Regions from separate parts of the Kitasatospora cystarginea genome, predicted to be linked through region 2. Evidence: riboswitches for the same ligand, from Rfam matches in the RefSeq annotation. Region 2 holds a riboswitch; the other holds the start of a gene.
What was found. A riboswitch is a leader RNA that binds a small molecule or an ion and turns the genes downstream of it on or off. The one in region 2 is predicted to bind cyclic di-AMP.
Positions count from the first base shown of each region.

Region 1: linked by a shared signal. The riboswitch ahead of ABD369_RS08975 (transglycosylase family protein) and the one ahead of ABD369_RS23205 (M23 family metallopeptidase) in region 2 are both predicted to bind cyclic di-AMP.

Region 1 covers NZ_BAAATR010000006.1:12,968-16,146, reverse strand. Annotated here, with positions in the region: gene ABD369_RS08980 (hypothetical protein) at 1-191, opposite strand, end outside; gene ABD369_RS08975 (transglycosylase family protein) at 440-1,570, opposite strand; cyclic di-AMP (ydaO/yuaA leader) riboswitch at 1,576-1,748, opposite strand; gene ABD369_RS08970 (sirohydrochlorin chelatase) at 2,271-3,179, opposite strand, start outside.
Region 2 covers NZ_BAAATR010000022.1:41,745-44,923, forward strand. Annotated here, with positions in the region: gene ABD369_RS23200 (DUF6348 family protein) at 1-543, opposite strand, end outside; cyclic di-AMP (ydaO/yuaA leader) riboswitch at 952-1,107, shown strand; partial or broken gene ABD369_RS23205 (M23 family metallopeptidase) at 1,212-1,640, shown strand; tRNA gene ABD369_RS23210 (tRNA-Gly) at 1,776-1,849, opposite strand; tRNA gene ABD369_RS23215 (tRNA-Pro) at 2,025-2,098, shown strand; gene tig (trigger factor) at 2,499-3,179, shown strand, end outside.

The DNA of each region.
Region 1 (3,179 bases), on a different contig from region 2:
TCGGTGGCGGGCCGTCCCTGGCCGACCCGGTGCGCGTCGGCGGCGTCGCCGGTACGGGCCTCGGTACGGCGGCCGGTGGCCAGGTAGTCGCGGACGATCAACTCAACCGCGTCCTGCGGACTCCTGGTGCCGGACAGCAGCATCGCCTCGATCGCCAGATCGCTGTCGAGACTGACGGTGACCTTCGTCATGGCGTTCCCCTTCCTGTGGCTGCAGGCGCAACCGACGTTAGAGGGTGGGGAACCGAGCCACCAGCCCGCGCGGCACACGGGTTCTCCGAGCATCTGATGCGGTGCCCGCCCGGCGGCGCGGGGAACCACGAGCGGGCGGGGGACCGTGCGACCGAGCCGCCCCGTGCACTCGGGATCCGGTGAGGCCGCTGTCCCCGGCGCCGACCAGAGCACCGGGGACAGCGGCCTCACGCGGAGAGCCGGGACCGTCAGACGCGGCCGGCGAAGTCCGGGGCGTAGTTCGCGATGGTCTCGACCTTCACGCCCGCCTTCGGGTTGGCGGCCTCGACGTACTTGCCGTCACCGATGTAGATGGCGACGTGGTAGACACCCGAGTTGCTGCCGTTGTTGGACCAGAACAGCAGGTCGCCCGGCTGCAGCTTGTCCAGCGACACCTTGGTGGTGACGTCGGCCTGGTCGGCGGCGACGCGCGGCAGCGAGATGCCGGCCTGGCGGTAGGCGGCCTGGGTCAGACCGGAGCAGTCCCAGCCGCCGTCGCTGCTGCCGCCGTAGACGTAGGCCTGGCCGACCTTGGAGAGCGCGAAGTTGACCGCGGCGGCCTTGCTGCCGGTCGCGGTCGCGGCCGGAGCCGGGGTGGCGGGCTTGGCCGGAGCCGGCGCCGGAGCCGGGGTGCTGGAGCTGCTCGGCTTGGCGGCCGGCTTCTGGGTGTCCTGCTTCGGAGCGGCGGCCGAGGTGCTGCCGAGCGCCAGTTGCTGGCCGGGGAAGATCATGTCCGGACCCTGGGGCAGCACCGACTTGTTGAGGTCGTACAGCTTCTGCCAGCCGCCATCGACATTGTTCTTGGTCGCGATGGACGACAGCCAGTCGCCCGCCACCACGGTGTACTTGGCGCCGCTCGCGGCCTGCGGGGCGGCGGCCGGGGCGCTCTTCGGCGTGGCGGCCGGAGCCGGGGTAGCCGGGGCGGCGGGAGCCGGGGCAGCGGCTGGCGCGGAGGTGTCGACCTGGGCAGGAGCGCTGTCCTTGGTCAGACCGGCCTTGACCGAGCAGACCGGCCAGGCGCCGGGGCCCTGCGAGGCGAGGACCTTCTCGGCGATGGCGATCTGCTGCGCCTTGGTCGCCAGGTTGGCCTGCGGGGCGTACTGGGTGCCACCGAAGGCGGCCCAGGTGGAGGCGGTGAACTGCAGGCCACCGTAGAAGCCGTTGCCGGTGTTGATGCTCCAGTTGCCGCCACTCTCGCACTGGGCGACCTTGTCCCAGGTGGAGACGGAAGCGGCGGAGGCACCGGAGGCAGCGAGGGCGGGGATCGACAGGCCGAGACCGACCACACCCGTGGCGGCGATCAGACGGCGAGCACGCTTGTTGGCGTTGATGGGCAGCATGAAGGTGCGTTCCTCTCCCACGCCTGCGAGGTGAGCTGTCGGATTCGGGCTGGAGTTGCCCGGCCGTGCTGCGCACGGCTTCACCCCTAGCCCGGAACCGGCCGAATACTGGCCGGCTCTCGGGCGACTTACCTGGTTCCCCCGCCCCTGCCGTCGGTGCGTTCTGCGGTGCCAGCTGCTCCGGCGGCAGGACTCGGCGTTCCGGAAGAGCTGGGTCCGTGTGTCAACGAACGGAGAGCACGTTAAGCAGACTTAAGTTGAATCCGCAAACACCTGTGAGTTCCCTCACAGGCCATTCGCGGATTCCTCAAGATCGAATGCACGCCGGCATTTCCAGGGAATCCGATGGGGCTCTTTCAGGTATGCGGCCCGAGTGGGAATCTGCCTTCCTTTCAGGTGATGCCGCGGCATTTTCGGGGGGTCGGGGCGACCAGTTGTGAAGGTTTTGAAAAGCCATGATGGGGAGTGGGGTCCGGGTCAATGCGGCCCACTGGAGAGGGTGATGGCAAATGTCCGAATTGCGAGTCGATGCGGCAAATGTCGCGCGGGGGTTTGCCAATTCGCCATCCGACTCCGGCCGCACGGCTCCAGGGGTCCGCACCCCGCTCGACCTGGGCCGAGCGGGGCCGCGGACCCCTGGGGATCCCGGAAACGCCGAGAGGCCCCTCGCGGGGGCCTCTCGTACGGTCTTGTCGGGTGCTCAGTCGGCGGGCTGCTCCGCGACGACGGCCGGGGCCTCGCCCGGGCCCGGGATGTTGAGTGCGGCCAGGTAGGTGGACGCGATCAGCTGACCGACGGTCGGGTAGGCGCCGAGCGGGGCCGCGCTCGGGCAGCCGGTCTCCTCGGCTGCCGCGGCCAGCAGCTCGGGATCGGCCTCGGGGCCGATCACCAGCGGGGCCAGTGCCGGCCGCTGGGATCCGGTGGCCTTCAGGTGCTCGACCGCGGCGGCGACCGAACCCGGCACGTCCAGGGCGGCGGCCACCACGGGTACCGCGAGCCGGGCGGCCAGCAGTACGCCGGTGATCCCGGCCGCCGCGGCGGACTCCTCGCCGCCGACGGTGGTCAGGACCACGCCGTCCGCCGCAGTGGTGATGGCGAACAGGCGCGCCCGGTCGGCGCGGGCCAGGCCGGCCTCGGAGAGCCGTACGTGCACCGCCTCGGCCAGCAGCGGGTGCGGGCCGAGCACATCGGTGACGGTCGCCCCGGTCTCGCCGGCGAGCTTGTGCAGGGAGGTCAGGAAGCCGTGCGGGCCGGCCAGCAGCGGAATCACGACCGGCGTGGGCATGCCCGCCTCGGTGGCCTGGGCGAGTACCTCGGCCACGGTCGGGGCGGCCTGGCCGTCTCCGTCCGCGACGTCCTCCGCCGTGTTGGCGTCGGCCTGTTCGCCGGCCAGGTAGCCGGCCGCGGTCTCGATGCCGGGCTGCTCGCCGCGCACGATGGACAGCAGTTCCTCGACGATCGGGCTCGCCTCGGGCCCGGCCGCAGCGGGGACGGCAAGCACCAGTGCCGGGGAACCGGCCGGGATCTCGGGGCGCTCGGGACGGCGGTGGCGCCCCCGCGCACGGGAGCCTGGAGTGCGGACGGGCAGTGGCGCGCCCGGGATGGCTGC
Region 2 (3,179 bases):
GGCGATGTCGTCGCCGGACCGCCCGCCGAGGAAGAGCTTCACTCCGGTCAGCCGCCCGGCGGTGAGCTCGGGCCGGAGCGCCTCGGCGATGGCGGTCAGCGGCTGGTGGTCGGCCAGCCAGTCGGCCAGGCGCTCGTTGCCGAAGCCGAAGACGGCCGCCGGGCCCTGGATGGCGTGCCAGTCGGCCAGTTCGGCGGGCTGGTAGTGGTCGCCGTGCTCGCCCCGGTGCTCCAGCAGCTCCACCACGGTGGAGGCGGTGGTGGTGGCCCACATCTTCACGGCGTTGTCGAGCTTCTCCTCCTCGGTCTTGCCGAGTCCCGCCGCGCAGTCCCAGACCACGGGGGCGTCCGCACGCCCGAGGTCGAGGACGAAGCCGAGGTCCACATGGCCGCTGCCGCCGTCGCCGGGGTGCTCGCGGACGGCCACCGCCGTGGTCCCCGGGCCGCGGACCACCTCGTCGTCCACCGTGAACTCCACGCCGAACTGCGCCATTTCGCGGACCACGCTGCGCTGGATGACGGCCATACGGTCCTGCGGGCGCACGGGCTGGCTCCTAGCTCGAATAGATGATCGTTAAGGCGGATGCGAGCGAGGGTATCGGCCTCGGGCCCCGGCGGGAAACGGACCGTCAGTTACGCCGCGTGCGGATGGGGTGACGCAGCTCACCGGAGATTCCTCCGTTCATGCCGGAGGGTACTCGGTTCGCCGCAGAGCGTGCGATTCATAACGTTCTGTACGGATTCGTCCCGCCGGCCGTGACCGTCCTGACTGCGCAGGGCAGTCCGCCCCGGCCGGAGAGTGACTTCGAGTCCGCGCGTCTTTATGTGTTTCTTATGCCCGGATGGGACGAGCTTGCTCCGTGTACGTCGGATCGGCTTTTCTTCAGCCAGCCCGGTCACCGTCCGGGTCGGTCCGCCGGGTGGAACGCCGAGTCCTGCCGCCGCCCGGAGGCCGCACTTCACGCAGTGCACGGCAGGAGCGGGGGAACCACAGGCAGGTCGCCGCGCCCGAAGATCCGGGCCGGCTAGGGGTGAAGCCGCTTCCAGGCGGCCGGGCTGCTCCCGGTCCGAACCCGACAGCTCACCCCGCAGGCGTCGGAGAGGACTCCCCCCATGTCCGCGCAGGACGCCCGCTGTTCCCGGCTGCCCCGATTCGCCCGCCGCGCGCTCGTCGTCGCCGCGGCCGGCACCGCCGTGGCGCTGCCCGCCACCACGGTCGCCGCCCAGGCGGCCCCGGCCTACACCGCCCCGGTGGCCAACCCCCGCCTCGGCACCCCGTACCACGCGGCCGGGTCCGCGTGGGCCAGCGGCTACCACACCGGCGTGGACTTCCTGGTCTCCACCGGCACCCCGGTGAAGGCGGTCACCAGCGGCACCGTGGTCACCACCGGCTGGGGCGGCTCGTACGGAAACCAGGTCGTCATCAGGCACACCGACGGCCGGTACTCCGAGTACGCCCACCTCTCGGTGATCACCGTCCGGGTCGGCCAGTCCGTGGGCGCCGGCCAGCAGATCGGCCGCTCCGGCGCCACCGGCAACGTCACCGGTCCGCACCTGCACTTCGAGGTCCGCACCGGCCCGGCCTACGGCTCCGACATCAACCCGGTGGGCTACCTGGTCAGCCACGGCGTCCGGCTCTGACGCGCCTTCGGTCCGCTCCCTCCCCGGCCCTGGCCGGGGACCGGACCGGTCGTCGCAGGGACATCGCGGCGGCATCCCGAAAACGACTTCGGCCCCGGGCTGACGGTGGAACCGTCGGCCCGGGGCCGAAGTGTCTGGAGCGGGTGACGAGAATCGAACTCGCGTGACCAGTTTGGAAGACTGGGGCTCTACCATTGAGCTACACCCGCATACCGCATGTGAGCATGCGGCGCCCCCGGAGACTTGTCGGTCACGAGGACGGGGTCAGCCTACCTGGTTCGGTCGGTTGCTTGCACACTGCTTCCGGTTCCGGGCATGTCCGGCGGGCTCTCGATATAGCAGCGAGCGCGGCCCGACCGACGTGTACGCTTCCTCTCGGCACCACGGGGTGTGGCGCAGTTTGGTAGCGCGTCCGCTTTGGGAGCGGAAGGTCGTCGGTTCGAATCCGGTCACCCCGACAGTGCGGCAGGGTCTCGTCAGCGGACGGGGCCCTGTTGGCTTTTCCGACGGCCACTCAGTCGAAGCCGCCGTCGTCGACTTCGAGTTGACGGCATGTCGGGCCCGGGGCCGTCTTGCGCGCCGCCGAATCGTGCGCCGCCGAGGCGGCGCCCGATCGGGCGGCGGCGCGCTGATCGCGGGCGGGCCTGGCGTCCGCCTTTCGTGGTACCGGTAGGATGGGCCGCTGGCCGGTAGTCCCTGTGCATACGCCCAGGTCGACCGCCTGAGGGCGAGGAGTCACGCTCACCGTCCACCATGTACGGGAGATGCAGCCCCAACCGCCCATCGCCCGTCTCGCCCGCGCCGGATGAGCCGGACGGGCGGAGACAACCTGACCGCAAGCCCTTAGGAGACCCAACCGTGAAGAGCGCCGTCGAGACTCTGAACCCGACCCGGGTTCGACTCACCGTCGAGGTGCCCTTCGAGGAGCTCAAGCCCAGCCTCGACGCGGCGTACAAGAAGATCAACCAGCAGGTCACGGTTCCGGGCTTCCGTAAGGGCAAGATCCCGGCCCGCGTCATCGACCAGCGCTTCGGCCGCGCCGCCGTGCTGGAGGAGGCTGTCAACGACGCCCTGCCGCGCTTCTACACGCAGGCCGTCGACGAGGGCAAGATCGAGGTCCTCGGCCAGCCCGAGATCACCGACATCGAGGGTGTCGAGCGGATCGCCGACGGCGGCGATCTGAAGTTCACCGCCGAGGTCGACATCCGCCCGGAGATCACCCTGCCGGACTTCTCCACCATCGAGGTCGAGGTCGACCCGATCGTGGTCGAGGACGCCGACGTCGAGAAGTCCCTGGAGCAGCTGCGCGAGCGCTTCTCCTCGGTCAAGGACGTCGAGCGCGCCGCCGCCGAGGGCGACGTCGTGATCGTCGACCTGGAGGCCAAGGTCGACGGTGAGGTTCCGGAGGACGGCACCGCCTCGGACGTCAGCTACGAGATCGGCTCCGGCCGCCTGCTGGACGGCATCGACGAGGCCGTCGTGGGCCTGTCCGCCGGTGAGTCCAAGACCTTCGCCACCGAGCTCAAGGGCGGCACCCAG